Regions from separate parts of the Desulfuromonas versatilis genome, predicted to be linked through region 2. Evidence: predicted binding sites of a transcription regulator. Region 2 holds the regulator's gene; each other region holds the start of a gene.

Evidence for each region. The regulator HrcA, encoded in region 2, represses chaperone genes, less so after heat shock. The targets are predictions, from matches to a motif close to TGTTAGCACTCNNNNNNNNNGAGTGCTAACA.
Region 1: rpoH (RNA polymerase sigma factor RpoH) is a predicted target of HrcA. The motif match lies at 2,644-2,674, and genes of this name have one in related genera.
Region 3: nrfH (cytochrome c nitrite reductase small subunit) is a predicted target of HrcA. The motif match lies at 7,248-7,278, and genes of this name have one in related genera.

Annotation. Positions count from the first base shown of each region.
Region 1 covers NZ_AP024355.1:3,342,421-3,352,278, reverse strand. Annotated here, with positions in the region: gene DESUT3_RS15005 (acetyl-CoA hydrolase/transferase C-terminal domain-containing protein) at 1-529, opposite strand, end outside; gene bamD (outer membrane protein assembly factor BamD) at 909-1,646, opposite strand; gene rpoH (RNA polymerase sigma factor RpoH) at 1,757-2,605, opposite strand; gene crcB (fluoride efflux transporter CrcB) at 2,862-3,233, shown strand; gene DESUT3_RS14985 (DUF190 domain-containing protein) at 3,378-3,710, shown strand; gene DESUT3_RS14980 (tellurite resistance TerB family protein) at 3,898-4,359, shown strand; gene DESUT3_RS14975 (class I SAM-dependent methyltransferase) at 4,365-5,012, shown strand; gene DESUT3_RS14970 (lipid-binding SYLF domain-containing protein) at 5,036-5,743, shown strand; gene DESUT3_RS14965 (OmpA family protein) at 5,945-7,147, opposite strand; gene DESUT3_RS14960 (DUF4197 domain-containing protein) at 7,298-8,014, opposite strand; gene DESUT3_RS14955 (transposase) at 8,417-8,863, opposite strand; gene DESUT3_RS14950 (hypothetical protein) at 8,978-9,858, opposite strand, start outside.
Region 2 covers NZ_AP024355.1:4,580,094-4,589,951, reverse strand. Annotated here, with positions in the region: gene DESUT3_RS20505 (complex I subunit 5 family protein) at 1-486, shown strand, start outside; gene DESUT3_RS20500 (monovalent cation/H+ antiporter subunit D family protein) at 548-2,014, shown strand; gene DESUT3_RS20495 (hypothetical protein) at 2,031-2,297, shown strand; gene DESUT3_RS20490 (Na(+)/H(+) antiporter subunit D) at 2,290-4,056, shown strand; gene DESUT3_RS20485 (universal stress protein) at 4,094-4,558, shown strand; gene hemW (radical SAM family heme chaperone HemW) at 4,576-5,706, shown strand; gene hrcA (heat-inducible transcriptional repressor HrcA) at 5,858-6,898, shown strand; gene grpE (nucleotide exchange factor GrpE) at 6,911-7,516, shown strand; gene dnaK (molecular chaperone DnaK) at 7,577-9,487, shown strand; gene dnaJ (molecular chaperone DnaJ) at 9,618-9,858, shown strand, end outside.
Region 3 covers NZ_AP024355.1:2,669,497-2,679,354, forward strand. Annotated here, with positions in the region: gene DESUT3_RS12020 (hypothetical protein) at 1-387, shown strand, start outside; gene DESUT3_RS12025 (choice-of-anchor N protein) at 645-1,430, opposite strand; gene DESUT3_RS12030 (GAF domain-containing protein) at 1,669-3,939, opposite strand; gene DESUT3_RS12035 (CAAX prenyl protease-related protein) at 4,211-4,888, shown strand; gene nrfA (ammonia-forming cytochrome c nitrite reductase) at 5,018-6,523, opposite strand; gene nrfH (cytochrome c nitrite reductase small subunit) at 6,542-7,069, opposite strand; gene DESUT3_RS12050 (ATP-binding protein) at 7,366-8,919, shown strand; gene DESUT3_RS12055 (sigma-54-dependent transcriptional regulator) at 8,937-9,858, shown strand, end outside.

The DNA.
Region 1 (9,858 bases), 1.2 Mb from region 2:
TCTCGGTGTTGAGCTCGATGATGATCTTGTCGGCCACCTGGCACAGCTCGGGGCAGATGCCGCAGGAGCCGGAGAGAACCAGGCCGCCGTCTTCGGCGATGTCGGTACACTCGATGATGGCGATGTCGATGCGGCCGTTCTCGGTGTAGAAGCCGTAGCCGATATCCTGGGCGAAGTGACCGAGGTGCTTGTCGCCCATGCGGATCTTGCCCGAGTTGATCCCCTTCTGGATGTTCTTGCCGGTCTGGTAGGGCCAGCGGCGGTCGATCATGTCGAGGCTCGCCCAGCGGTCCTCGGTTTCAACGCCGACCGACGCGCCGATGAACAGGTTGAAGCGCAGCTTGCCCTGCAGGTTGTTCTGCTCGACGTGGTCCGCCAGTGCCACCGGCATGACCTTGGGGTAGCCGACGGGGGTGAAACCCGACCAGCCGAGGTTCATCCCGTTCTTGAACATCGGGATGAGCTCTTCGGGTTGTACCACCTTGTTGAGCAGGGATTTGCGGCGGATGCGGCTCTGAATTGTAGACATCTCTCTCCTCCTTCGTAATTTGTCGTGGCACCGACAGGGTGCGCTACCGACCAAAAGGTTGAATAGCGGATTTAGAACGCCGTGAAAGGTCTGCCTGAGGGCTTGGTTCGGTGAAAAAATCCTGTCAAAAAATATAGTTAGAGTCAAAAAGGCTGGAATAATAAGGGCTTAAAAATGCTCTAACACGCCATTTTAGAATTCCGTTATATCCAGCGCTAACTTTTATATAATGACGTAAACGGCAAGTCAAGTAAAAACAATTATCCCACTTGTGGTATGCGCCCCACCTGGCCAGGTGGGGCTGAATATTTAACGAAAATAAAAAGCCCTCCCGGGGGGGAGGGCGGAACGGTCAGCGGCGTGGCGGGGGGGCGGGGGCTCAATAACGCTTTTCCAGCAGCTTCTGGGCCGGCAGAATGAACTCGCTGTTGGGAAACTCTCGGTAGAGCTCGTTGAAGGCCTGGGCGGCGCGGGTCCGATCCTCTTTCATGAGGTAGGCCTGGCCGAGGTAATAGTAGGCCTCGTCCCGGTGGAAATAGTTGGGGTAGCGCTTGAAAAGCCCTTCCAGGCGGCTGGAAGCGGCGGCATATTTCTTGGTGCGGTAATAAAACCTGCCGACGTAGAGCTCGTGGTCGGCCAGCAGGTCCCGGCAGCGGTCGGCCATGACCTGAACCCCTTCGGCCTTGGGGTCCTGGGGGAACTGCTGGAGAAAGCTTTCGAAGGTGGACAGGGCGTTGCGGGTGGCGCCCTGGTCGCGGTCGGCCGAGAGCCGCTGATTGTAATAGGACATGCCGAGCTCGTAGAGAACCCGGGAGGTTTTTTCGTGGTCGGGATGCTGTTTGAGAAAATCCTCGTAGGCGGCGGCCGCCTCGGCGTAGCGCTCGTCCAGGTAATAGGCTTCGGCGATCTTCAGCTCGGCGATCACGTTGAGTTCGGGCGAATAATAGGAGTCACGCACCTTTTCCCAGGCGCCGATGGCGTCGTCGTAGAGGCCCCGCTCGAAAAAGTTCTCACCTTCCTGCAGGTAGCTTTCGGCGGATTTGGGCTGGGGCACCACCGTCGAAGTGCAGGCGGCGGCCAGCAGGGGGATAAGGAGTGTCAGAAGCAACCGTTTCATCTAGGAGTTTCCCTCGGCAAAGATATTCCTCAAGACCCGAAGAAAGTACGGGAAGTGCCGGTGTTTGTCAATGTCAATCGGGTCCGCGGGCGCCCCTTGGCCCTGCCTGGTCACCCAGCCTCCGCTGCCTGGAGGCTGTGGCGCAGCTTGTCCAGGGCGTTCTTTTCCAGCTGTCTCACCCGTTCGCGGCTGATGCCGTAGTCATCGGCCAGCTCCTGCAGGGTTCGGGGCTGCTCGGCGAGGATGCGCTCACGGACGATCCGCCGCTCGCGGGGGTTGAGCCGCTGCAGCGCATCGCCGACCTGGGAGCTGAGCAGGCGCTGCTCTTCCTTCTGCAGCAGCAGCGCCTCCTGGTTCTCGCGATCGTCGGCGAGGGTGTCCATGAGGCTGTAGTCCTCGCCTTCGGTGAGCTGCAGATCGAGCGAGGCGTCGCGGGAGCCCATGCGCAGGGCCATCTCCTCCACTTCGGCGTCGCTTACTTCCAGTTCGCGGGCCACCAGTTGGGTGTCCTCACGCCCGGTCAGGCGGCGTACCGCGGCGCGGGTCTGGTTGAGCTTGAAAAAGAGCTTCTTCTGGGCCTGGGTGGTGCCGATCTTGACCAGCGACCAGCTGCGGATGATGAAATTGTGGATATAGGCGCGTATCCACCAGACCGCGTAGGAAATCAGCCGGATGCCCCGCTCCGGATCGTATTTCTTGACCGCCATCATCAGCCCGACATTTCCCTCCTGCACCAGGTCGAGCATGCGGATTCCGTAGGCCCGGTACTCCTGGGCGATCTTGACCACGAAACGCAGGTTGGCGCAGATCAGGCGGTGGGCGGCCTCCAGGTCGCCCTTGGCGCGGTAGCGCCTGGCCAGTTCGACCTCCTCCTCGCGGCTGAGCAGGTCGAAGTGGTTGATCTCGGCCATGTAAAGTTCAAAGGTGTCGGCGGTAACCGGCAGGCAAAGATTGCTCATCGACTCCGTCTCCTCGAAAAAGTCTTGTATTGACTAGCTGTTGGCACTCTGTTCCGGTGAGTGCTAAATATATATAGCAAAAGGTATTAAATAATTCAAGATGCCAGCTCCACCGCCCGGGGACAGAAAACGCGTTCCGGGCGGGGAGATTGGCGGTTGACAGGGCGCGGAGGGCGCCGGATAATGGCCCCTGGCGGGCCGGCTGGATAGGGAGCCGGAACGGGCGCGACGCGCATTTTCGGACGGTGGTCATTTCATGCAGCTGATTTATATCGGCCTGTTCGGCGCCTTGGGCTGCCTGGGCCGTTACTATTTATCCGGGTGGGCCTACGCCCTGGCCGGACGGGGCCTGCCCTACGGGACCCTGGCGGTCAACCTGCTCGGGTCCTTCCTGCTCGGCCTGGTGATGGAGGGGAGCCTGCGCAGCTCACTGCTCGGCAGCGAACTGCGCATGGGGATCACCGTGGGCTTCATGGGGGGCTTCACCACCTTTTCGACCTTCTCCTACGAAACCTTCCGCCTGCTCGAAGAGGGGAGCCTGCTGCAGGCCGGCGCCAACGTGCTGCTCAACGTGCTGCTCTGCCTGGCCTTCGCCGGCCTGGGGATTTACCTGGCGCGCCAGTTGTAGGGGCGACTCCGCGGATTTTCCCAGGGGCGGGCGGCAATTCGGAGAGCTTGGCCCATGGACCAGGGCGAACACTCAGCTTCGCCCCTACGGAAATCCATCGAGCTGAAACCTGGGCAGCAACCACCGGAAACCGGGAGGAAACGGATGACCAAGCTCGAAGGCGAACAGACGCTGATGCGCATCTTCATCGGCGAAAGCGACCGCTGGCAGCGGCGACCGCTCTACGAGGCGCTGGTGGAACTGTTTCGCCAGGAGGGATTCGCCGGCGCCACGGTCCTCAAGGGGGCCATGGGCTTCGGCGCCCGCAGCGTCACCCATTCGGACAAGCTGCTGCGGCTCTCCAACGACCTGCCGGTGGTCATCGAAGTGGTCGAGCGCCAGGAGAAGATCGAGGCCCTGCTGCCCAGGCTCGACGCAATGATCGAAGGCGGCATGATCACCCTGGAAAAGGCTCGGGTGATCCGCTATCGAAAGTAAGTTAAACAACCCCCAAAGGCAATCTGCCACGGATAAAAGCGGATAGGTTCTGATTAAGTCAAAGACATTGTTATCTTCAGGGTTGATCACCTGAGGGTTGCTGATCAGAGCCTTTCAAAGCCTTGAAATCAGATTTAATCGGATTTGATCCGTGGCCAAATGCGTTTTTAGGATTGGGAATATTTTCATGCTGAACCTGCTCCGCAAGCTGACCGGTGTGGCCGGGCCTGAAAAAGGCGCGGCGGCCGAGCCCGACCGCATCCAGGTGGCGGCCTGCGTGCTCCTGCTCGAAATGGCCCACACCGACGGCGAGTTTCACGCCATGGAAGCGACGCTGGTCAAGGATCTGCTGGCCGACAAGTTCCAGCTGTCGGCGGAGGCCACGGCGGAACTCATCGCCTTGGCCCAGCAGGAGCGCGAGGCCAGCCTCGACATCTACCAGTTCACCCGGCAGATCGACGCCAACTTTTCCCTGGAGCAGAAACTCGAGGTCATCGAAAGCCTCTGGCGTATCGTCTATGTCGACGGGGTGCTGGACAAGTACGAGGAGTACCTGATGCGCCAGCTCGCCAAGTTGCTGCACATCTCTCACCGGCAGATGATCGAAGCCAAGCTCAAGGTGCTCGCCGAACAGCGCGCCAGCTCCTGAACCCCGTGTCCGCAGCAAAGCCCCTGACCCGCATCGTTGCCTGGTCCCACGAACTGCTCGCCGAGGTCCTTGAGCCCGGCCAGGCGGCGCTGGATCTCACCGCCGGCAACGGCCACGACACCCTGTTTCTGGCCCGCCAAAGCGGGGCCGGCGGCACCGTGCTGGCCTTCGATGTTCAGGAACAGGCGCTGGCCGCCACTGCCGAGCGTCTGCGTCTCGCCGGCATTTCCTGGCGGCCGGCGGCGCCGGGGCCGCTGCCCGGGGCGGGGGTCTACCTGGCCCATGACAGCCATGCGCATCTCGAGCGCTACCAGACCGGGGCCTTGCGGGCGGTCATCGCCAATCTCGGCTATCTCCCCGGGGGTGACCCGACGCGGGTCACGCAGCCGGCCACCACCCTGGCCGCCCTGGCGCCGGCGGCCAGGCGGCTTGCCGTGGGGGGGCGCATTGCCGTAGTCGTTTACCCGGGGCACCCCGGCGGGGCCGAAGAGGGCAGGGCCGTCGCCGGGATCTTCGGCCGGCTCCCCTCGGCGCACTGGCAGGTGCTGCGGCTCGAGGTGGCCAACCATCCGCGGGTTCCCTACCTGCTGGTCGCGGCAAAAAGCCGCGCTGAGGCGCCCCTGGGCGCCGATTGCCCGGACTCGAATTGCTGATTGCACCTGAGGAGTGGAAAAGGATGATGAAAAAGGTATTTGGCTCGACCCTGCTTGCCCTGGCCCTTCTCTGCGCCGCGCTGCTGCCGGCCCCGGCCGAGGCGCGCCTGGCCGAACCGCAGAAGCTGCGTGACGTTATCGAAGTGCTTGATCAGGCCGTGGGGATCCCCGAAAGCGGTATCCCGCCCCGGCTGCTGACCAACGCCTACGGCGTCGTCATCATCCCGGGCGCCATCAAGGTGGGGGTGGTGCTGGGCGGCCGCTACGGCAAGGGGGTGGTGCTGGTCCGCGGGCCGGCGGGGGATTGGAGCCATCCGGCCTTCGTCTCCCTGACCGGCGGCAGCCTCGGGCTGCAGATCGGCGCCCAGTCGACGGACGTCATCCTGGTGTTCAAGACCCGGCGCAGCATCGAAGGGCTGCTCGAGGGCAAGATCACCCTCGGCGCCGACGCGGCGGTTTCTGCCGGGCCGGTGGGTCGGCAGGTGGAAGGCGCCACCGATGGCCGGCTCGCCGCGGAAATCTACTCCTACTCGCGAAGCCGGGGCCTGTTCGCCGGGGTCTCCCTGGCCGGCGCGGTGCTGCAGATCGATCAGGAAGCCAACCGCGAGTTCTATCGCCGCAGCAACGTCCAGCCGCGCATGCTGCTCGACGGCGAGGGCCTGCCGCGCTACCCCGAGGTGGACCAGCTCAGGGCACGCCTGCGGCGCTTCGCCCCGGCTGTTGCCGATTAGCAAAGCGAACCCCATCGGCGTCTCTCTATGGTTGCAGGGGCGAACCTGGGGGTTCGCCCCGGGCCGACCCGCAGATCTGCCCCTGGCGCCCCAGGACAAACCGCACGGGAGGGGCCAGCCAGACATCCTCTTTCATGCGAAAAGGGCCGGGATTTCCCGGCCCTTTTCGTATTCGGGCGCCGCCATGCAGGTGGGGTCCGCCTACTCGGGGATCACCACGCAGCAGATGACCTCCACCCGGCGGTTCTTCTGCCGCCCCTCGGCGCTGCGGTTATCGGCCACGGGTTTGGTCAAGCCGTAACCGCGGGCCACCAACCGCTCGGCGGGGATCCCGAACTTCTCGATCAGGTAGCGGCGGACGCTTTCGGCCCGGCGCAGGGACAGTTCGGCATTGTAGTCGGCACTGCCGACGTTGTCGGTGTGGCCGGCAATCAGGAAGGTCGGCGCCTGGTACTTTTGGGTGAACTCCGCCGCCTTGGCCAGCTCGGCGTGATACTCGGGGCGGATCTGCGCCTTGTCGGTGTCGAACTCGATGTGCAGGGTGAACTTCAAATCGCACCCCGTCTCGTCCACCATGGTCCCCTTGGGCGTGCCGGGGCACTGGTCGAGGTGGTCGGCCACCCCGTCCGCGTCACTGTCCAGCGGGCAGCCGCGGTTGTCCACCGGCGCCCCCTTGGGGGTGCCGGGGCATTTGTCGAGATGGTCGGCCACGCCGTCGCCGTCGCTGTCCAGCGGGCAGCCCCTGGCGTCCACCCTCACCCCCGAGGGGGTGCCGGGGCAGCGGTCGTGGTCGTCGTAAACCCCGTCACCGTCGCTGTCCCTCGGCGGCTCCGGCTCCGGGCGGGGCGGGGGCGCCGCCTTGGCGCCGCCGAAGTTGAGGTTCAGCCCGAGGTTCATGAGCAGGTTGTGCTCCAGGTCGCTGTTCGCCTCGTAGAGCAGGTGGCGGGCGTCGAAGCGCAGGGCCAGGTTGTCGGTGAAAAAGCTCTTCAGGCCGAAGCCGTAGTTGCCCAGGGCCTCGGTCTCGCTGCCGCCTCCGTCCGGGTCGAAGGTGATGGCGCCGCCGCCGATGGCCAGATAGGGGACGAAGGCGCTGCTCGGCATGAAGTTGTAAAGCACGTCCAGGTGGTAGGCCAGCGCCTTGACATCGCCCGAGGCGGGGGACTCGAAGGCCGTGTCGACATAGCTTCCGGCCAGCTCCATCCCCCAGCGCCGGGTCAGGTTGAAGCCCAGGCCCAGCCCGTAGGTCAATTCATCCTCGATTCTCTGGTCGCCCTCGAACAGCTGCCCGCCGACGAAAGGCGTCAGCGTGAAGGCGCCCGGCCGGTTCTCCGCCCAGGCCGAGGCGGCCAGCACCCCGCACAGCAGCCATGCCAGGGCCAGACAACACAACCTGGAAGATTTCATGGGATTCCTCCTTCCCGGTCAATCGCAGCAGGGATGAATAAAAAACAATGAAGACGCACTGGCTCAAAGGTTAGCAGAGCAAAACCGTTTGACAAGTGCCCTCCTTCGCTCCCTCTGGAGCGTTGCAGCCCCAGCCCTCCGGCCGGCGGATCACTTGCCGGGCAGCAGCCCCAGGTCCCCGAACTCGGGCCCCTGGCGGATGCGCTGCTCTTCGGAGCCGAGCAGCTTGAAGAGGCCATCGATGGCCTGGGTGGTGGCGTACTGCTCCAGGGAGACCGCGGGTTCGGCCACGGTCCCCTCGGCGGGCTGTTCGGCCGGCTGCAAGTCCTTGGCGCCCTCCATGACCTTCCGGTACTGCTCCAGCGCCCCGGTTTCGGCCAGGGTCGCGGAAATCGCCGGTTGAAAGACCTCGACCAGCTTCCCCTCGGTCTGCTTGCGCAGGTAGTCGGTCGCGGCCGTCTCCCCGGCATTCAGCAGTTCACGCATGGTGGGCACCGAGGTCTGCTCAAGCGCCGCCAGCAGAATCGGCCCCGCCAACGGCGCCGCGCGCTCGGCGGCCAGGTTCAGGCCGGCCTCCACCGGGTCCTTCTGCACCAGGGTGCCGCCCATGCGCAGCAGGTCCGCCGCCAGCAGAAACGGCGGCGGCACCACCAGCCGCACCAGGGGGTTGTCGAGATAGCCGCCGACCTGACCCAGCCGGTTCACCACCTCGCGGACCCCCACCCCCATGGCCCGTTTCAGCCCCAGGGCCGTGGCCTGTTCGCCCAGAGCGTTCACGCCATTTTTGAGACGGTCCACCGGGGAACCGCCGCAGGAGGAGAGCATCAGGGAACACAGCACCAGACACGCGGTAATCTGCCGCCGCATAGTAAGTTGTTTCCTTTCTGGAAAAAGAGAGTTTTAGCGGGCTAAAAAGCGCCCAAACGAAAAAAGCCGCCCCACAGCCGGGAGCGACGGGCGGATATTAGCAGAGAATTTGAGAAAAAGGGAAGGGGGATTTTTTTGGGGGGGCGTGTAGGGGCGCACCTGCGTGTGCGCCCAGGTTTCTGCCATGATTGGAATTGGGACCGATTTCAAGACCGGTGCGGATATACGGGGCAGGGCGGACACGCAGGTCCGCCCCTACGGCTGATTGGCCGGGTTTTCCTGGTCCTGGGCCCATTTTGCCGGGTTGTCGGTGATGTATTGGCGGGCCTGGTGTAATTCGTCGTCGTGGCGGATGACGCGTTCGTAATAATTGCGTTGCCACAAACGGCCGGGGAAAGGGGGTCAATTGTGGTTTTTCACGCCGTTGATGTAGGCGTTGGTGGACATTGTTTTAAACCATTGAACAATTTCCGGTAGGGGCGCACCTACGTGTGCGCCCTGGTTTTTGCCATGATTGGAATTGGGACCGATTTCAAGACCGGTGCGGATGCGCGGGGCAGGGCGAACACGCAGGTCCGCCCCTACGATCCAAACGATTCCGTGGAAATGGTTGGGCATGACCACAGAGATGCCGGGGCGGACGGTGGGGAATTTATTCGTTAATTCCTGCCACCATTTTGTAACCATCTGTCCGGCGTCGTTCAAAACCATCATCCCATCCGCGATTTCCCCGAACAGGCATTCCCGGTTTTGCACGCAAATTGTCACAAAATAGGCACCGGATCGCGAGTAATCGTACCCTTTCAAACGGAAGGAGCGACGGTGGTGAATATCGGGATCGTAAGGCATGGCGGTCCAGAGGCGTAGGGGCGCACCTAAGTGTGCGCGCCATGATCAGGCAAACCCATCCCCCTGAAACTATTACCCTGATGGGCCTGTGTAAAGAAAATTAATGGAAAAAATTTAGAAGAAATATTTCAAAAACACCCCGCCGCTGTCGCTGGCGCTGCCGAACTCGCTGCGGGGGATGGGGAGGCCGAAAACCTGGCGGGGCTTGGCGCCGTGGGTGAGGTTCCAGAACAGCTGCAGGGCGAGGTTGTCGGAGAGGGAGAGGTCGAGCAGGGGGCGCAACAGAAAGGAATCGTCTTCGAGATTCCAGATGAGCAGGCCGCTCACGGTGGCCAGGGGGTGCAGTTGGTAGCTGGGGGCGACCAGCAGGTAGTGGCGGCCGAGCAGAAAGCTCAGCCCCTCCTGGACGGCGGCGGAGGCGAGGGCCTCGGGGTAGGCGGCGGGGTCGCCGGCGCCGGCGCCGTTGTGCAGGTACTGGGTGAACAGGATCAGGCCGTTGTCGAAGCGGTAGTCGGCTTCGAGGCCGGCGATGGCGAAGTCGTCGTGCAGATCACCGCCGGGCCGGTCGGGGTCGCGTCCCTCGAACCAGGCCAGTTCGCCCTTGAGCCCCATGCCGAAGAGCTGGGTGGCCAGGCCGACGCCGCCCATCGTCCGCTCGCGCAGCACCCCGGCGATGCCGAGCAGGTCGACGCCGGTGGGTCCCCCCTCGAGGGTGGCCAGGTAGGAGTTGTCGTCGCTGCCCTGGCCGAACACGGCGATGGCCCCGGCCTGGCCGGTCATGCCGAAGTAGCGGCTGGCGCGCAGGGCGTCGACCCCGGGGCGCACTTCGGTGTCGAGGGCGTCGGGGGGGAAGGGGGCGATGATGTCGAGGGGCGAGAAGAGGCTGATGCGGCCGAAGCCGACGGCCTGGCGGCCGAGGGTCCAGTCGAGCCCGGCGAGGTGGGCGCGCAGGTTGAGGCGGTCGACGAACAGCTGGTGGGCGAAGCGGCCGCCGC
Region 2 (9,858 bases):
ATGACCGGCACCATGCTGCATATCGTCAACGATGCGCTGATGACCCTGTGCCTGTTCCTGGTGGCCGCGGCGATCGTCTACCGCACCGGCAGCCTGAGCTTCGACAGCCTGCAGGGGCTCTATCGGCGGATGCCGGTGACCATGGCGGCCTTCACCGTCGGCGCCTTCTCGATGATCGGGGTGCCGCCGACCTGCGGCTTTTTCAGCAAGTGGTACCTGATTCTCGGCGGGGTCGAGGCGGGGCAGTGGGGCTACGTGGCGGCGTTGGTGTTCAGCAGTCTGGTCAACGCGGTGCTGTTTTTCCGCATCATCGAGATCGCCTATTTCCGGACCGGGCACGGCCAAGAGGCGCCGCAGCTGGCCGAGGCGCCGCTGATGATCCTCAAGCCGCTGGTGCTCACCGCCATCGCCCTGATCGCGGTCGGCCTAGGCACCGGCCCGCTGGTGTCCGGCATCATCCGCCTGAGCATTCCCGGCGGTTTCTGAGATGCCGGTGGTTCTTGAACCGGGCCTGTCTCCGGCCTCCTTTTTCTTGCGGTACTGACCGATGTCTATGCAATCCTCCATTCTGCCCCTGGCGGCCGTGCTGATCTCCCTGCTCGGCACCGTCCCGATCATGCTCTCGGGGCGCAGCCCCAACCTGCGCGAATCCTGGACCCTGCTGGTGGCGGTGGGCAAACTTTGCCTGGTCGCCACGATGCTGCCGGCGGTGCTGCGCGGCGAGCAGTTCGTCTTCACCCTGTGCCAGGTGGTTCCGGGGGTCCCCATCGAGCTGCGGGTCGACGCCATGGGGATGTTCTTCGCCCTGGTCGCCTCCTTCTTGTGGATCTTCACCTCCCTGTATTCCATCGGCTACATGCGCGCCCTGGGGGAACACGACCAGACCCGCTATTTCGCCTCTTTCGCCATGGCCATCTCCGCCACCATCGGGGTGGCTTTCGCCGGCAACCTGCTGACCCTCTACCTGTTCTACGAGGTGCTCTCGCTCTCCACCTACCCGCTGGTGACCCACGAGCAGAACGCCGAGGCGCGGGCCTCGGGGCGCAAGTACCTCACCTACATCCTCGGCACCTCCATCGGCCTGGCGTTGCCGGCCATGCTCATCACCTATCAGCTGGCCGGCACCCTCGACTTCACCCAGGGAGGAATCCTCGCCGGCACCGGCTCGCCGGCGGTTCTGAGCCTGCTGCTGGTGCTGTTCGTGCTCGGCTTCGCCAAGGCGGGGATCATGCCCTTTCACGGTTGGCTGCCGGCGGCCATGGTGGCGCCGACCCCGGTCAGCAGCTTTCTGCACGGCGTGGCCGTGGTCAAGGTGGGGGTCTTCTCCATCCTGCGGGTGGTCTTCGACATTTTCGGCCCCGGGCTGCTGCAGAACCTCGATCTGGGCGTGGCGCTGACCTATTTCGTTTCGGTGACCATCCTGGTCGCCTCGCTGGTCGCCCTGACCCAGGACAACCTCAAGCGGCGCCTCGCCTATTCCACCATCGGCCAGCTCTCCTACATGGTGCTCGGCGCCGGCATGCTCTCGGCGGCGGGGATGACCGGCGGGGTGCTGCACATCGCCATGCACGCCTTCGGCAAGATCACCCTGTTCTTCTGCGCCGGGGCGATCTACGTGGCCAGCCACAAGAAATACATCAGCGAGATGGACGGGCTCGGCCGGCGCATGCCGGTCACCTACGGCGCCTTTTTCCTCGGCTCGCTCTCGATCATCGGCATGCCCCCCCTGGGCGGGTTTCTGAGCAAGTGGAACCTGCTGGTCGGCGCCCTGCAGGCTGACCAGCTGGTGCTGGTCGTGGTGCTGCTGGTCAGCTCGCTGCTCAACGCCGCCTACTTTCTGCCCATCGTCTACCGGGGCTTTTTCGCCAAGCCGAAGCAGGAGGGCGGGGCCGGAATCCAGGAGGCGCCGCTGCTGTGCCTGATTCCGCTGTCGGTGACCGCCCTGGGTTCGCTGGCCCTGTTCTTCTTCCCCGACGTGCTGCTGCAGCTGATCCGCCAGGCCCTTTTCCCGTAAGGGGATTCGATTCGCCATGAACGAAAAGAAGCAAGAAGCGAAAATCGTCACCGACTGGTTTGACCATCCGCGGAACCTGCGCCGTCTGCGCCTCGGCTTTTACATCGTGCTGGGGCTGCTGGTGGTGCCGGATTTCTTCATGCACAAACACACCCTGTTTTACCGGGTGGAGAGCTGGCCGGGTTTCTACGCCCTGTTCGGCTTCGTCTCCTGCGTCGCCATCATCGTGATTTCCAAGCTGCTCGGTTACCTGCTCAAGCGCAAAGAGGATTATTATGATTGACACCCTCCACCCTGCGCTGCTGTTCATCCTGGGGGCGGGGCTGCTCTGGCTGCTTCCCCTGGCCGGGCGCCGGGCCCTGATCCTGCTGGTGCCGGCGGCGGCCTTTGTGGTGATCACCCAGCTCGAACCGGGCAGCGCCTGGCATTACCGGATGTTCGGCTTCGACCTGGCCCTGCTGCGGGTCGACAAGCTCAGCAAGGCCTTCGGCTATGTCTTTACCATCAACGCCTTCGCCTGCTTCCTGTTCGCCCTGCACCTGAAGACCCGCCACGAGCACTCGGCGGCGCTGGCCTACATCGGCGCCAGCCTCGGCGCGGTCTTCGCCGGGGACCTGATCTCCCTCTACCTGTTCTGGGAAGTGATGGCGGTGACCTCGACCTTCCTGGTGCTGGCGCGCAACACCGAGCGGGCCAACGGCGCGGCCTTTCGCTACGTGATGGTGCATATCTTCGGCGGGCTCTGCCTGCTCGCCGGCATTCTGCTGCAGGTGCAGGCCAGCGGCTCGGTGGCCTTCGACGGCTTCGACCTGCGCAGCCTGCCGACCTACCTGATCCTGCTCGGCTTCCTGGTCAACGCCGCGGCACCGCCTTTCTCGGCCTGGCTCTCCGACGCCTATCCCGAGGCGACGGTCACCGGCGGCGTGATCATGACCGCCTACACCACCAAGACGGCGGTCTATACCCTGATCCGCGGCTTCGCCGGCTGGGAGATCCTGATGGTGGTCGGCTGCGTCATGGCCATCTACGGCATCATCTACGCCATCCTTGAAAACGACATGCGGCGCATTCTGGCCTACTCGATCATCAACCAGGTCGGCTTCATGGTCTGCGGCATCGGCATCGGCACCGCCATGGCGATCAGCGGGGTAGTGGCCCATGCCTTCTGCCACATCATCTACAAGGCCCTGCTGTGGATGAGCGCCGGCTCGGTGCTTTACATGACCGGCAAGAGCAAATGCACCGACCTGGGCGGGCTCTACAAGACCATGCCGCTGACCATGATCTTCGGCACTATCGGCGCGCTGGCTATCTCCTCTTTCCCGGGGCTCTCAGGCTACACCAGCAAGCCGATGATCATCGAAGCCGGGGTGCACGAGGGGCTCTACTGGGTCTGGCTGGTGCTGGAGATCGCTTCGGCGGGGGTGTTCCTGCACGCCGGGATCAAGTTCCCCTATTTCGTTTTCTTCGCCAAGGACAACGGCCTGCGCCCGGGCGAGCCGCCCCGGCACATGCTCGCCGCCATGGCCCTGCTGGCCTTTTTCTGCCTGTTTCTCGGCGTTTACCCTCAGCCACTCTACGCGGTCCTCCCCTTCGAGGTGGATTTTCACGCCTACACCTTCGAGCACACCCTCAACCAGTTTCAGTTGCTGATGTTCTCGGCCCTGGCCTTTTTTCTGCTGCTGCCGCTGCTCAAACGCACCGAGACCATTTCCATCGATTCGGACTGGTTTTACCGCCGGGGCGGCCGGTTGTTCTACGGGCTCGCCGACAAGGCGCTCAACGGTCTCAACAGCTGGGGCGACCAGCTGTTCATCAAGCGGATTCCCGGCCTGCTGGCGCGCTTCTTCGAGGAGCCCGGGAGCAACGTGCAGAAGCACGGCCTGCGGTTGCTGGCCGAGGCCGCCGGCGACGAATCGGAACTGCGCCAGCAGGAGGAACGAATCGAGCACCGCAGCCGGCAGGGCGCCTACCCGGTGGGGACCTGGGTGCTGCTGGCGGTGGTGTTTCTTACCGCCCTTGCCGTTTTGGTGATTCCCTGAGCCGGGCCCCCGGCCCGACCCGCCTGGGAGGTGTGCAGTGAAAAAGGCCCTGATCGCCGTCGACGGATCCCCCAATGCGCAACGTGCCGTTGAATATGCGGCGCAGATTTTGCCTCGGCTGGAAGAATGCGAGGCCTACCTGCTCGCTCTGGCGCCCTCCATCGCCGAGCAGAGCGACGAGCTCGACCCGGCCGTGGCCGAACCCGAACTTCACGGCGACGAGGATCACCGCGGGGAGTTCGAACGGCTGAGCACCGCGCTGGAGGCTTCCGCCGGTCTGCTGGTCAGCGCCGGAGTGCGGCCGGAGCGTATCAGCTCCAAGGTCCTCGGCCTGCGCATCAGCAAGGCCCAGGATATCGTCGACGAGGCCCGGGCCCAGGGGTGCGACACCATCATCCTGGGGCGCCGCGGGCAATCGCGGCTGCGTGCGCTGTTGCTCGGCAGCGTCTCCGCCGAGGTGGTGACCAAGGCCGCCGGACTCAGCGTCTGGGTAGTGGAGTAAGCTTCCGGCAACCTCTGATGCCCGCCCTCTATCTGCATGTCCCTTTCTGCCGTCGCAAGTGCCCCTATTGCGACTTCTATTCCCTGCCGGTCGCTACCGCGGCCCTCGCCGGCTACCCCGAACTGCTGATCCGCCATCTGCGTATCGCCGCCGCCACGGGTTGGCGGGGGCCCCTTGACACGGTTTTTTTCGGCGGCGGCACCCCCTCGCTGCTGCCGCCCGCCGCAGTCGCCGAGGTGCTCGGCGCCGCGCGGGAGCTGTTCGGCCTGGCTCCCCAGGCGGAAATTTCCATGGAGGCCAATCCGGGAACCCTCTCCTTGGAGTCGCTGGAGGGTTACCGCCAGGCCGGGGTGAATCGTCTCTCCCTGGGCGTGCAGTCCCTGGAGGATGGCGAGCTGCGCCGGCTGGGGCGTATTCACAGCGCGGCCCAGGCCCGCCAGGCCGTGGCCTGGGCCCGGCAGGCCGGCTTTGCCAACCTCTCTGTTGACCTCATGTTCGCTCTTCCCGGGCAGACGGCAGGCAGTTTGGCCCGGCAGCTCGAGGCCCTGCTGGAACTCTCCCCCGAGCATCTTTCCTGCTACGGTCTGAGCGTCGAAGAGCAGACCCCCTTTTACCACCTGCATCGCGAGGGAGGCCTCGAGCTGCCCGACGAGGAGACCTACGCGGAGCTGTTCCTGGCCCTGCACCGGAGCCTTGAGGCCGCCGGCTTCGAGCACTACGAAATCTCCAACTACGCGCGGCCCGGATTCCAGTGCCGCCACAACCTGCGCTACTGGCAGCGGCGCGGCTACCTGGGGGTGGGCGCCGGCGCCCATTCCTTTTGCCCGGCGGGGTTCGGCCGGCGCAGCGAGGTGCCCGGCGATCTCCAGGGCTATGCCCGGCAGCTGGCCGCTGGGCGTGATCCGGCGCGGCTGCTCGAGGAGTTCGACCAGCGCGGGGCCATGGCCGAAACCCTCTACCTGGGACTGCGCACCGCGCAGGGGGTGGACGAGAAGCGCTTCCGCGAGCGGTTCGGCTGCGGGGTCGCCGATGCCTTTCCCGAGGCTCTGGCCCGGACGGCCGGACAGCTGCGGCTGGAGCAGGGACGCTGGCAAATGGGGCTTTCCGGGTGGCTGGTCTACGACCACCTGATCAGCGCTTTTCTGTGAAAAAACCCGCAATTTTCCAGCCGCATTAGCCCTTGACAAAGGGGGGGGGGCGTTGTTATTTTGTGTTTCGTTAGCACTCCCGCTTGCCGAGTGCTAAGTCTGACCTGAAGGCCGGATTTTCCGGCTTGAGTTTTTTGGAGCGGGGCACGGGATGAGCGAGGAGCTCAACGAGCGGGGTCGCCGGATTCTGGAGGCGATCATCGAGGACCACATCATCTCCGCCGAACCGGTCGGTTCGCGGGCGGTGACCCGGCGCCACCCCTTCGGCCTTTCCCCGGCCACGGTGCGCAACGTCATGGCCGACCTTGAGGAGATGGGCTACCTGGTCTCCCCGCACACCTCGGCGGGGCGGGTGCCTACCGACAAGGGATACCGGTTCTATGTCGATTCCCTGCTGCAGGTCGGCCCGCTCAGCGAACTGGAGCGGCAGCGGATCGAAAAGTATTACCGGCTCGAGGGCTTGCGGGTGGAGGAGCGGCTGCGCGAGGCGGGCAAGGTGCTCTCGGCCATCTCCCACTACACCGGGCTGGTCATGGCCCCGCGCTTCACCTCCACGGTGTTTCGGCATATCGAGTTTCTCAAGCTCTCCCAGGGGCGGATCCTGGTGGTGTTCGTCTCCCAGTCGGGCCTGGTGCAGAACAAGATCATCGAATACCACGAAGAGATCTCCCAGGCCGAACTCGAGCAGATCACCAATTATCTCAACCGGACCCTCACCGGCCTGAGCATTCAGGAGGTCAAGGCGCGCATCTTCAAGGAGATGGCCGAGGAGAAGGCCCTCTACGACAAGCTGCTCAAGCGGGCGCTGCAGCTCTCCCAGGAGGCGCTCAACGAGGAGATGGGCGGGCAGCTGTTCATCGAGGGGGCCACCAACATCCTCGAACAGCCCGAATTCGCCGACGTCGAGCGGATGAAGCGGCTGTTCCGCACCTTCGAGCAGAAGGGAGTGCTGATGGATCTGCTCGACAGGTCCCAGCGGGCCAAGGGGGTGCAGATCTTCATCGGCAGCGAGACGGAAAACAGCATCATCGAAGGCTGCAGCCTGATCACCGCCACCTATTCAAGCAGTCGGGGCGCCATCGGTGCCCTCGGGGTCATCGGCCCCACCCGGATGCCATATTCCATGGTGATCCCCATCGTCGATTACACGGCCCGCCTGGTCAGCCAGGTTCTGGAGCTGGAGTCAGAGTAGGAGAAATCGAACGTGAGCAAAAAGCACAAAAAGGAACACGCCGAGACGCCGGCCGCCGAGGAGGCTGCCCCCCAGGCAGCGCCGGAGGCCGCCGCCGAAGCCGGGGCACCCGCCGAGCCCGCCCTGGAAGAGCAGCTCGCCGCCGCCCGCGAGGAGGCGCAGAAAAACTGGGATCTCTACCTGCGCCAGCGGGCGGACCTGGAAAATTTCCGCAAGCGCGCCCAGCGGGACAAGGAAGATACGGCACGCTTCGCCAACGAAGGGATCCTGCGGGAGATGCTCCCCGTCCTCGACAACCTGGAGCGGGCCGTGGAGCATGCCCGCCAGGAGGAGGCGAGCGGCAACGGCCTGCTGCAGGGCGTGGAGATGACCGTCAGCCAGTTCCAGAAGGCCCTGGAAAAATTCGGCGTCAAGCCGGTACAGGCCCTCGGTCAGCCCTTCGACCCGGCGGTTCACGAGGCCATTGGCCAGATCGAAAGCGCCGACCAGCCGGCCAACACGGTGGTGCAGGAGCTGCAGAAGGGCTACCTGCTCAACGACCGCCTGCTGCGCCCGGCCATGGTCATGCTGGCCAAGGCCCCTGCGGCCGGCCAGGAAGAGGCCGCCGGCAACGATTGACGCGCGGCGCCGACCAATCAACCAATTCAGCCAAGGAACATCACAAGGAGGATATAGATCATGGGTAAAGTCATCGGTATCGACCTCGGCACCACCAATTCGTGCGTTGCCGTCATGGAAGGGGGAGAGCCCGTCGTCATCGCCAACTCGGAAGGTTCCCGCACCACCCCCTCGATGGTGGCCTTTGCCGAAAGCGGCGAGCGGCTGGTGGGGCAGCAGGCCAAGCGCCAGGCGGTCACCAACCCGGAAAATACCCTGTACGCCATCAAGCGCCTGATCGGCCGCAAGTTCGATTCCGACGCGGTGCGCAAGGACATCGAGATCAGCCCCTTCAAGATTCTCAAGGCCGACAACGGCGACGCCTGGGTCGAGGCCCGCGGGAAGAACTACAGCCCGCCGGAGATCTCGGCCATGGTGCTGCAGAAGATGAAGCAGACCGCCGAGGATTATCTGGGCGAAGAGGTGACCGACGCGGTCATCACCGTGCCGGCCTACTTCAACGATTCCCAGCGCCAGGCCACCAAGGACGCCGGCAAGATCGCCGGCCTCAACGTGCTGCGCATCATCAACGAGCCGACCGCCGCCTCGCTGGCCTACGGCCTGGACAAGAAGAAGGAAGAGAAGATCGCGGTCTTCGACCTGGGCGGCGGCACCTTCGACATCTCCATCCTCGAGCTGGGTGACGGGGTCTTCGAGGTCAAGTCGACCAACGGCGACACCTTCCTCGGCGGCGAGGACTTCGACCAGCGCATCATCGACTACGTGGCCGACGAGTTCAAGAAGGAGCAGGGGATCGACCTGCGCAAGGACAAGATGGCCCTGCAGCGCCTGAAAGAGGCGTCCGAGAAGGCCAAGTGCGAGCTCTCCAGCTCCATGGAGACCGACATCAACCTGCCCTTCATCACCGCCGACGCCTCCGGGCCCAAGCACCTCAACATCAAGCTGACCCGCGCCAAGCTCGAGAGCATCTGCGGCGACCTGCTCAACAAGCTGGTCGAGCCCTGCAAGATCGCCATCAAGGATGCCGGCCTCTCGGCCTCGGAGATCGACGAGGTGATCCTGGTCGGCGGCATGACCCGCATGCCCGCGGTGCAGAAACGGGTCCAGGAAATCTTCGGCAAGACCCCCAACAAGGGGGTCAACCCCGACGAGGTGGTGGCCATCGGCGCCGCCATCCAGGGCGGCGTGCTCAAGGGCGAGGTCAAGGACGTGCTGCTGCTCGACGTCACCCCCCTGTCGCTGGGCATCGAGACCCTCGGTGGCGTGATGACCAAGCTGATTGAGAAGAACACCACCATCCCCTGCAAGAAGAGCCAGATCTTCTCCACCGCCGCCGACAACCAGCCGGCCGTATCGGTGCACGTGCTGCAGGGCGAGCGCGAGATGGCCGCCGACAACAAGACTATCGGCCGCTTCGAGCTGGTGGGGATTCCCGCCGCGCCCCGCGGCGTGCCCCAGATCGAGGTGACCTTCGACATCGACGCCAACGGCATCCTGCACGTCTCGGCCAAGGATCTCGGCACCGGCAAGGAGCAGTCGATCCGCATCACCGCCTCCTCGGGGCTCTCGGATGCCGAGATCGAAAAGATGGTCAAGGACGCCGAGTCCCATTCCGCCGAGGACAAGAAAAAGCGCGAGCTGATCGAGGCCCGCAATCAGGCCGATGGCCTGGTCTACACCACCGAGAAATCCCTCGCCGAGCACGGCGACCAGGTGGACGAGGAGACCAAGGGCAAGATCAAGTCCGCCCTCGAGGAGCTGAAGAAAGCCATGGAGGGCGACAGCGCCGAAGAGATCCAGCAGAAGACCGAGGCGCTGGCCCAGGCCTCGCACAAGCTGGCCGAGGCGATGTACGCCAAAGCCCAGGCCGCGGGCGGCCAGGAGGCCCCGGAGGCCGGCCCGGCCGGTGGCGCCAAGGACGAAGGGGTGGTCGACGCCGAGTTCGAGGAAGTCGACGACAGCAAGAAGTAGTTTCCCCCCCCCCCGGTTGAATAGTGTATAACCCTGCGGCAACAGGAGTCGGACCCGATCCGGCTCCTGTTGCCGTTCGCAGCATTGCAAGGCGCCATCCTGGACGGCCGCCTGCAAGGGAAGGACAAGCTTGGCCAAGCGAGACTATTACGAGGTGCTCGGGGTCAATCGGAACGCCAGCGAGACCGAGATTAAAAAGGCTTACCGGCGTCTGGCCCTGCAATACCACCCGGACAAGAACCCCGGCGACAAGGCGGCCGAGGAGCAGTTCAAGGAACTCTCCGAGGCCTATGCCGTACTTTCCGACGGGCAGAAGCGCGCCACCTACGACCAGTTCGGCCATGCCGGCCTGGGCGGGGGCGGCGGTTTCT
Region 3 (9,858 bases), 1.9 Mb from region 2:
CGCTACAAATCAATCGTCTGCGATAAGGACAACTATCTCCTCGAATTGATCCGCTACATCCGCCTGAATCCCCTCAGAGCCGGGGTGCTGAATCGCCTCGAAGACTTGGACAGCTCAGCCTGGACAGGCCATTCGGTGCTGATGGGCCACCAAGAATTGAATGGACAGCAAACGGATGCGGCACTTTCACTTTTTTGCAAAGGGCTCACAGAAGCGCGTAAAGAATACCGACAATTCATTTCCGAGGGTTTCGAGGCAGGACCGGATATCGCCTTGGATGGTGGCGGCAAGCGCCGAAGCAGGGCCTTGGACCCCGTCCTTGGGGAGGAGGATCTTTTTGACGATCGGATATTGGGCGGGGGGGCCGGTGGGCAATACCGACGATGATCTGGAAAAACTCCTGACGAAGGTGACCGAGAGTTTCCAGGTCGACAGGATCGCCCTTACACAACCTGATCGATACCGGAATCTTGCCCGGGCCCGGGCGGTACTCTGTCACCTGGCGATGAGATATTCAGGGGTCAAGGGTACTGAACTGGCGAAGCACCTTTCCATGACGCAGGCAGGTGTTTCTGTTGCCGCTGATCGTGGTGCGCCATAATGCTCGATAATTTACCACCGTCCCTAATTTGCGTATCCCGGCCCTAGTCGAACTTTCTTCGCCTAAGAAACAAACCCAGTCCGATCAATCCGGCACTGAAAAATAGTAGCGAACCAGGTTCGGGGACGGGAGCAGCAATCGTAGAGGCATCATGTGAAAAGGGCGCGAAGAGGTCCCTGTCGATATCTAGTGCACCATTATTTCCGGGCTTTTTGCTGTAGAGGTCAAAGTGCAGCAACAAATCATTACCGGCGTCGACCCCGATCAAACCCGTGGTGTCAAATTGAAATGCGGCGTAATAAGCCGTATTCTTCAAACTCGTCTGACTGCTGTCAAAATTTGCCCCTGGCTCGCTTTGGGTATTGTATGCAACGATTTTGTTGTCAGAATTGAATTGGAACTCAAACTCGAAAAAATAAGTATTGAAAATATCGTGAGGGCCTAAGTCTTTTCCGTCATGCGGTTGAACAATATCCAGATTTTCTATTGGTGGATTGCCCCAATTCATATCTTCTGTGGCGTTAATGGTCTTTCCATCGACAGTAAAATGGGCATTAAAGTCTTGACCGAATGAGACTTTTGGCACCAGCGCACTCGATATGTAATATGTCTTGTCGAGGTACGCGTCCACCTTGCTCGCATTATTCGTCCCTGGAGTCAAGATGGCGAACAGGGTAAACACACCATTTTCAATTTTCACATCCTCGTGGGAAGGGTCGTACCAACCCCCGCCGATATCAAGCTGGAGGGTGTTGATGGCAAGCGAATTGCGAGGAAACAGACTCAATGAAATCAGAACAAGGAATATACACAAAAATCTTGGTCCCATGGGACGACCCCCTCGCTTGGAAAATCTGATAATCACTTGATATATTCTTGGGCGTACAGAGCAGCAAAAAACGGGCCACGGCATAACTAGCTTAAAATGCAGATCTTTTTTAAAGCAAAAAAGATCTGTAAAAAGTGCCGACACTTTTTAGGCATTCCCACATTCCGTGAAATCCGTAAAGCGTTTTTATTTCAGATCACTTATTACTAATTACTTATCACGCTTTACGCCTCACGCCTTACGAATCCCCGCCAATCACCGCCCCTCGCAGCGCCTCAACCACCCTCGGATCATACAAACTCCCCGCCCCCTCCTGAATCTCGCGCAGGGCCTCGGGAACCGTCTTCGCCTTGCGGTAGGGCCGGTCCTCAGTCATGGCGCAGAAGGCGTCGACAACCGCCAGGACCCTCGCCAGAAAGGGTATCCTTTCCCCCACAAGTCCATCAGGGTACCCCTGGCCGTCGTATCTTTCGTGATGATGCAGGATGACCTGGCGAACCTCCTCCGAGAATTCCAGGCCTTCGAGAAGCTCCAGGGTCGTATAGGGGTGGCTTTTCAGGGTGCTGGCCTCGGCGGCGGTAAGTTTCTTTTTCTTTTCGAGAAGGTTTTTGTCGAGCAGCATCAGCCCAAGGTCATAGACCATGGCGACGTAAAGCGCCAGTTCCTTGTCCTTTTCGTTGGCACCTAGCTGGTCGAGAACCTTCCCCATCAAATCGGCGTGACGGGTGTCCTTTTTCGGGTAGCGGCTTTCTGCGTTGAGCAGCGCGTCAAGCGATCCGACCGTCCGCCGCAGGTCACCGCCCTGCCCGGCCTCAGCCTGGATTTTTTCGATAAACCTGGAAATCCGCTCACCGATGATGGTGGCGATTTTCAGGTCGCGCTCGGTGAAGGGCTGGTCGGTTTTCTTGTTGTTGAGGTTGAGCACCCCGATAACCTGGCCGCCGCATTTCAGGGGCAGGGAGATCAAGGACTTGGAGTTGTACTGTCGGTCGAAGTTTTTCTGCCCGAAACGGGGGTCGGCTTCGATGTCCTCGATCAGCAGGGGCTTGCCCTCGTAGGCGACCCAGCCGGCAATGCGATCACCGAGTTTGATGCGCGTGTTGCGGATGATTTCATCCTCGAGCCCGCGGGCGGAGTTGATCACCAGGTCGCCGGTCACGTGATCACTGAGCATCAGCGAGCAGGTATTCACCCCGAGCAGTTCGGAGGTGAACTCGATGACGCGGTCCATGGTCATAGCCAGGGCGGCTTCGATTTTCTGCCTCTCCCCCTTGGGTATCAGCACCGTGACCCGGAACCCCTCCTTGCGGTTTTCGGCAAACACCCGCCAGCCATTGACCTCGGCAGCCTTGCGGGCCAGGTAGAGCTTGAGACTGGGCTCGGCCTTGTCCTGGCTGAACAGGTTTTTCGAGGAAAAGAAATCGTCGACAACCCGTTCAGGCAGCGCTTCGCCGGTTTGCAGGACAACATCGAGCAGGTCGTTCTGAACGATGTGCAGGGAAATTTCGCCCTGCCGCTTCAGATGATAGCTGATTCCCTCGAAAAGATTCAGAAACATCTGGCTGACCAGGATACGATCGCCGGCGACCTCCGGGAGTTCTTCGGGAGGGGCCAGGTTGAGGGCAATCTTCTTTCTTTCGAGCAGTTGCTTCAGAAGATGCGAACGGAGGATTTCGCGCAGCAGCTCGGCCAGGGAGAAGAGGGTCTTGCGCAGCACCCGGTTTTCTTCGCCCAGACGAAGAAAATCCAGCTGCCTGTCGACGATGGAGATGAGTTTGTCGGTTTCGCTCTCGATGATGTCGTGAAACTCGCGCAATACGTCCGAGCCGGCCAGATCGGATTTTTTCAGGTAGTACACCGCTCCCTTGACCGAATTCAACGGGGTGCGCAGTTCGTGGGAAACCCGGGTCAGAAAGTCGGTCTTGGAGAGGTCCATGGAGATGAGCTTTCGGTTGAGCTCTTCCATTTCCGCGCTTTTTTCCCGGAACCGCCTGACGAGAAAAGAGTTTTTCAGGGCCAGGGCCGCCTGCCCGGCAATGACCTTGAGCAGGGAGAACTCATCTTCGCTGAAGGGTTGCCCGTTTTTTTTATCGTTGATGTTGAGGACGCCGAGGAGCTCCTCTTTGCCGATAATCGGACAGGAGATAAACGAGCGGGTTTTGTAACGGTCCCGTTGGCTGTTCTGAAAGCGAGGGTCGCTGTCGATATCTTTTACAAGGACGGCTTCTCCCCGGGCGGCCACGGTGCCGGCTATCCCCTCGCCGATCTTGATCCGATAAGACTTGGCAAGCTTGTGCTCGAGACCGCGGGCGCTGAGAATATAGAGCTCTTTTTGCCCCCCCACCAGCATCAGGGAGCCTTTTTCGGCGCGGGTGTGGTTGATGGCCAGATCGAGAATCAGGTAGGAGATGGTGCTGACGTCATCGGTAGCGAGAATCGCGTTGCCGATTTCCTCGATGATCGCCAGTTTTTTCTGGCAAAGATCGTTGGCGGTTTGTGAGTTGGTCATAGCCCTGCAACAATTCAGGCAAGGGGAACGTGGGTCCCGGCTTGAAACGAAAAATGCTTAATACGACTCAGCAAAATTCGCGCCGCGCCTCCAAGGTATTAGTTTCTCGTCAGTTTATCAGGAGTCATCGGCTTTTGTTAAAATCTTCGACAAAACCGGAGCCAAGCATTTTTTTTTGGTTGCACCCAAAAGTTGGAATAATCTTAACCCTATGTTAGCATTCGCTCCTGAATTGAACCTAAACCTCGACACAGGAGGCAAGACACCCCTCATGGCTTTGGCCCGCATTTTTCCTTTTGCCGTGTTCATGGGCTTCATCGGTGTCGAGGAGCTGCTGCGCATGGCCATCGACCAGGGGCTGATCAGCCAGGGCGGCTCCTTCCTGCCGTATCTTTACCCGGTCAAAGCGCTGGTAACCGCCGGGGTGGTGGTTTTTTTCCGGAAGAGATACGACGAACTCCGCCCTGCTGACCTGGGGAGGGTTGATCACACCCTGGCAAGCATCGTTGTCGGGCTGATTGTTTTTGCGCTCTGGGTCAACATGGACTGGCCCTTCGCCACCTTTGGCGACCCCAAGGGGCTCGACCCCTCAGTTTTCGAAGATACCCGCCTGCGTTCCTGGATGATTGCCTTTCGCCTGTTCGGAGCGGTGCTTGTGGTCCCGGTCATGGAAGAGTTGTTCTGGCGCTCTTTCCTGCTCAGATATGTCATCGGCAACGATTTCACCAAGGTGCCCATCGGGGCCTTTTCCTGGACCTCGTTCCTGGTCACCGTGGTTCTGTTCGGCCTGGAACACAACTACTACCTTGCGGGCATGATGGCCGGCGCGGCCTTCAACCTGCTGCTCTACTACACCAGGAGCATCGCTCAGTGCGTTCTCTGCCATGCCGTGGCCAACCTGGCCCTTGGGGTTTACGTGCTGCAGACAGGGCAATGGCGGTTCTGGTAGAACCTGCCGCGGCAGGCGCCGGGCCTGCCGTTGAATTCTGCGCATTACCTCCCCAAACAGACCGGGCCTGTCCGCTTGTGGCGAACAGGCCCGGTCCCGGTTGTACGGATCAATTGCGGAGGATCAACCTCAGTTGGGGTAGGAGGTCTTCAGCTCCATCCCTTCTCGCGATTTCGGGTCGTAAATCCCCTTCTCCGCACCCTGCTTGAACCACTCCTGCTTCAGCCCGTTGAGGAACTGCTGCTTTTCCTCGACCAGTTTGTCGTAGGGCAGGCCGATGATCTGCTGGGCCTTCTCCTTGGTGGAGAAGTCGGGAGCCTGGAAGTCGCCGGCGTTGTACTTGGCGAGGATCGCGCGCAGCTTGATGCGGGCTTCCTGGCCTTTGTTGATGGCGCTGCCGAGCACCCGCAGGGTTTCTTCAGGGGCGTGGAAGAAGGCGCCGTGGCCGGCGATGGAGTAGTCCCAGCGCCACTGGCCGTGACGGATGTCCTGCAGGGCGGGCTTCATTTCCTCTTCGGTGGCGCCCAGGTCCCAGGCCTGCTTGGCTTCGAGATGGGCCTTGGCGAGGATGTCCATGGCGGTGCGGGACAGCTCGTCCTTGCGGGCCAGTTTCTCTGCGATGGTGGCGCGGAATTCCTGCTCGGTGCCGCTGTGGCAGTTCAGGCAGGTGTTGGCGATGTTGTCCAGCGGGCTGCCGATCTGGTGGTTGGTGTACTTGACCCCGCCTTCACGCACATAGGGCATGTGGCAGTCGGCGCAGGAGAGCCCCTGCTTGCCGTGGGCGCCGGTGATGAAGGTTTCGTAGTCGGGATGCTGCGCCTTGAGCATGGGGGTTTTGCTCAGCGCATGGGTCCAGTCGACGAAGTTGCGCTGGTCGTAGTAGGTCTCGATGTCCTCGGCCACCATGCCGTTGTCCCAGGGGAAGGTGACCACCTTGGCGACCTGCTTCTGACCCTGGTCGTCGGTCCATTCGGTGTCCTTGAAGTAGTATTCGGCATGGCACTGGGCGCAGACCAGCGAGCGCATGTCCTGATGGGTGGCCTCGGCGAAGGGCTTGCTCCCCTCGGCATCGAGGGCCCGCTTCAGGTAGTCGCGGGTCAGGGTCAGCTTCATGGTGTCGTTGCTATGGCAGTCGGCGCAGCCGATGGGGTTGACGATCTCGCCGCCGTGACGGGCCCACTTGCCGGTGTAGAAGTCCAGCTCGCCCTTCTTGTCGATCAGCCGCGGCACGTCGGAGGACTTGCAGGTCCAGCAGGGGGTCGGCATCGGGCCGGTCTGGGGATTGAGGGGAGCGCCGGTGCGCAGGGTGTTCATGTTGTCCTCGAGCATGTAGAAGTGGCCGCGAGGTGCGTTGTAGTCCTTGGAGAAGCCGTAGCCGGCCCAGAGGATCACCAGCTCCGGGCTGCCCTGGAGCACGTCCTTGATTTCGTCGCTCTTCTTGGTGCCCATGTAGGTCTCGTACTGGCGGGGGAAGTACTTGCCCCACTCGGAGCTTCTCGGCTCCAGTTTCGGAATCTTCGGCACTTCGTTGATGGCCTGCTGCGCGGCCTTGTTTTCCTTGATGGAAACGCCCAGCAGCAGCATGGGAACCATGACGGTGACACAGACGATGGTCAGCAAGGTTGATTTTCTCATGTCTCTCTCCTGTAGTTTTTAAAGTTCTTTGACGCCAAGGTTGTTATGAGCGGTGGTCAGGTTTCTGGTAGTTCCGTGGGGGACCTCGCGGTGGCAGTCCCAGCAGCGGCGCCCCATCTGCACGTCAGCATCCCCGTGTTGGTAGAGCTCGCTGTTGGCCAGCATCTGGGAAACGGCCTCCTGGTGGCAGGAGATGCAGTTGTCCTGGATCCGGCGCGCCGCGTCGTCGGTGACCCGGAGATTGCTGCCGTAGCTGCCCAGGGTCATGGCCAGCGAATGGTTGAAGCCGTCTCTGGATTTGGCGATCATCTTGTTGAGGAAAGAATCGCGCGGCAGATGGCAGTCGACACAGGTGGCCTCTTCCCGATGGGAACTGTGCTGCCAGGTGGCATAATGGGTGTTCATCGTGTGACAGTTGATGCAGACCTTCGGATCGCTCGACAGGTACGACAGCATCCTGGATTCATTCACCAGGAAGGCCGCCGTTCCGATGACGGTCGCCACAGCACAGATGGACACATAGGTCATGAGTTTTTTGGTTTCCATAAGCAGCCCTTTGCAAAAATTGATGGTATGCCGATGCCCCCGGTCACTCTCTTGATTGATCAGCTTTACGCTTGCCCCCTTTCGGCTTGCAGCTTTATCTGAGCAACCCCCGTGCCAGATTTTTTATCAAGTTTTTTCAATAACTTACAGAATTGGAATGTTTTCCGGCGCTACCGGATGGTAGCCCTGGAGGCTGACTTGTGTTACCATCCGGTAGCATCGGTTAAACCTCTGCCCGCCCGTTGCGGGGAGAGGAAACCCACCACCTTCTCTTGCGCCAAGAGGCCATTCGTCCCATGCAGTTAAAAACCAAGTTCATCATTTTCGTGGGGCTGGTGACCTGCTGCTCTTTCGGGGTCACCTTTTACCGCACCTCCAGCTTTCAGGAGGAGCTGGTGGTGGAGCAGGCCACCCGCCAGGCCAAGATGCTCTTCGACCAGATCCGCATCACCCGGCAATGGGTGGCGGACCACAACGGCCTGTTCCTGGTCAAGGGGCCGGGGGTCGAGGAAAACCCCTTTTTGCAACAGGGGCAGATCAAGGACGAGATGGGCAACTGGCTGGTCAAGCGCAACCCGGCCATGGTCACCCGCGAACTCTCGGCCTACGCCGCCAGCGAAGGGATGGGGCAGTTCAACGTGACCAGCCTGCATCCGCTCAATCCGGCCAATATCCCCGACGCCTTCGAACGCCGCAGCCTGGAGATCTTTGAAGAGGGCGCCGCCGAAGCGGTGACCATGGAGCTGGTCGAGGGCAGGCACCGGCTGCGCTACATGGCCCCCCTGAAGGTGGAACGCACCTGCCTGAACTGCCATACCGACCCCGGCTACCAGGTCGGCGACATCCGCGGCGGGATGAGCGTCTCGATCCCCATGGACTGGGCCTTCGCCGAAATCAACACCAACAATCGACTGTTGTTGAATATCGGCCTGGCCACCATCGTCATCGTCTCGCTGACCATCTTTCTGCTGTTCGACCGGTTGGTGGTCAACCGCCTGAAAATTCTCGCCCGGGCCATGGACCAGTATCCCGAGCGGCGGGACTTCGAGCGCTTGCTGGTAGCCGACCCCGAGGATGAAATCGGCACCCTGGCCGCCCATTACCGCAATCTCTGTCAGCGCCTCGAACAGTCCCAGCGCGAACTCGACGCGACCCGCGAGCAGGTTTTCCAGAGCGAAAAGCTCGCCGCCCTGGGGCGCCTGGTGGCGGGGCTGTCCCACGAAATCAACAACCCCCTGGGCGGCATGCAGAACTGCATCCAGACCATGAAAAAGAGCCTGGACAAACCGGAGCTGCAGACCCGCTACCTGACCCTGCTCGGCCAGGGGGTCGAACGGATCAAGGGGACGGTGCAGCAGCTGCTGAAGATCGGCCGCAAGGAGCCGCTGAGCATCCAGCTGGGGGATGTGGACGAGATGATCCGCGAGTGCCTGGAACTCACCTGCATGGGCCGCCGCAACCTCGAGCTGAACCTGCAGCTGCAGGTCGGCAGGCCCCTGGTGGTCGGCCTGGAGGCCCTGCGCCAGGTGATCATGAACCTGGCGGGCAACGCCGTGCAGGCCATGGGGGCCGAGGGCGGCACCCTGCATGCGGAAAGCCGCATCGAGGAAAACGCCCTGGTGATCAGGATCGCGGATACCGGCCCGGGGATCGCCCCGGAGCATCTGGACAAAATCTTCGAGCCGTTCTTTACCACCAAGGAGGTCGGCGAAGGGACCGGGCTGGGGCTTTCGGTCTCCTACTCGCTGGTGGATCGCATGGGGGGAGAACTCAGGGCACAGAACGCACCCGAGGGGGGAGCCGTTTTCACGCTGCGGGTGCCGCTGGTGGAACAGGACGCAACCACTTGAACGGGATAGGGCAAAATATGACGGCACGACTGCTTGTCGCGGAAGATGAAGAGATCATGCGCATCACCGTCCTCGACCACCTGCGCGACCAGGGCTGGGAGGTGGATGAGGCGGCCAACGGCGCGCAGGCCCTGGAGCTGGTCAAGGCCAACCGCTACGATGTTCTGGTTTCGGACATCCGCATGCCGGTGATGGACGGCGCGAGCCTGCTGGCCGAGGTGAAAAAGCTCTCCCCCAGGACCGAGGTGGTGATGATGACCGCCTACGGCAGCACCGACGACGCGGTGAACTGCCTGAAAAAAGGCGCGGTCGACTACATCCTCAAGCCCTTCGACCTGGAGGACCTGAGCTTTCGGATCCGGCGCATCCTCGAGGTGCAGGCGGTCAAGGCCCGCTGCGTGTCGCTGGAGAACAGCTGCGGCCCGCGTCGTCCGCTCATCGGCTCGAGCACGCCGATGCAGCAGATGCTCAGGCTGGTCAGCCAGGTGGCGATGGCCGAAGCTTCGGCGCTTATCCATGGCGAGAGCGGCACCGGCAAGGAGCTGGTGGCGGCGGCCATCCACTACGAAAGCCGCCGCGCCGCCAAGCCCTACATCCGCGTCAACTGCGCCGCCATCCCCGCCGGGCTGCTCGAATCGGAGCTGTTCGGCCACGAAAAAGGCGCCTTCACCGGTGCCGACAAGCAGGTGATCGGCAAATTCGAGCTGGCCGACCAGGGGACCATCCTGTTGGATGAAATCGGCGACATGCCCCTCGACCTGCAGGTCAAGCTGTTGCGGGTGCTGCAGGAGCGCGAGATCGAGCGGCTCGGTGGCAAGGCGCCGATCCCGGTGGATGTCAGGGTGCTCTGCGCGACCGCGAAAAACCTCGCCGAGGAGGTGCAAAAGGGCAACTTCCGCCAGGACCTGTTCTACCGCCTGCAGGTCATCCCCATCAGCG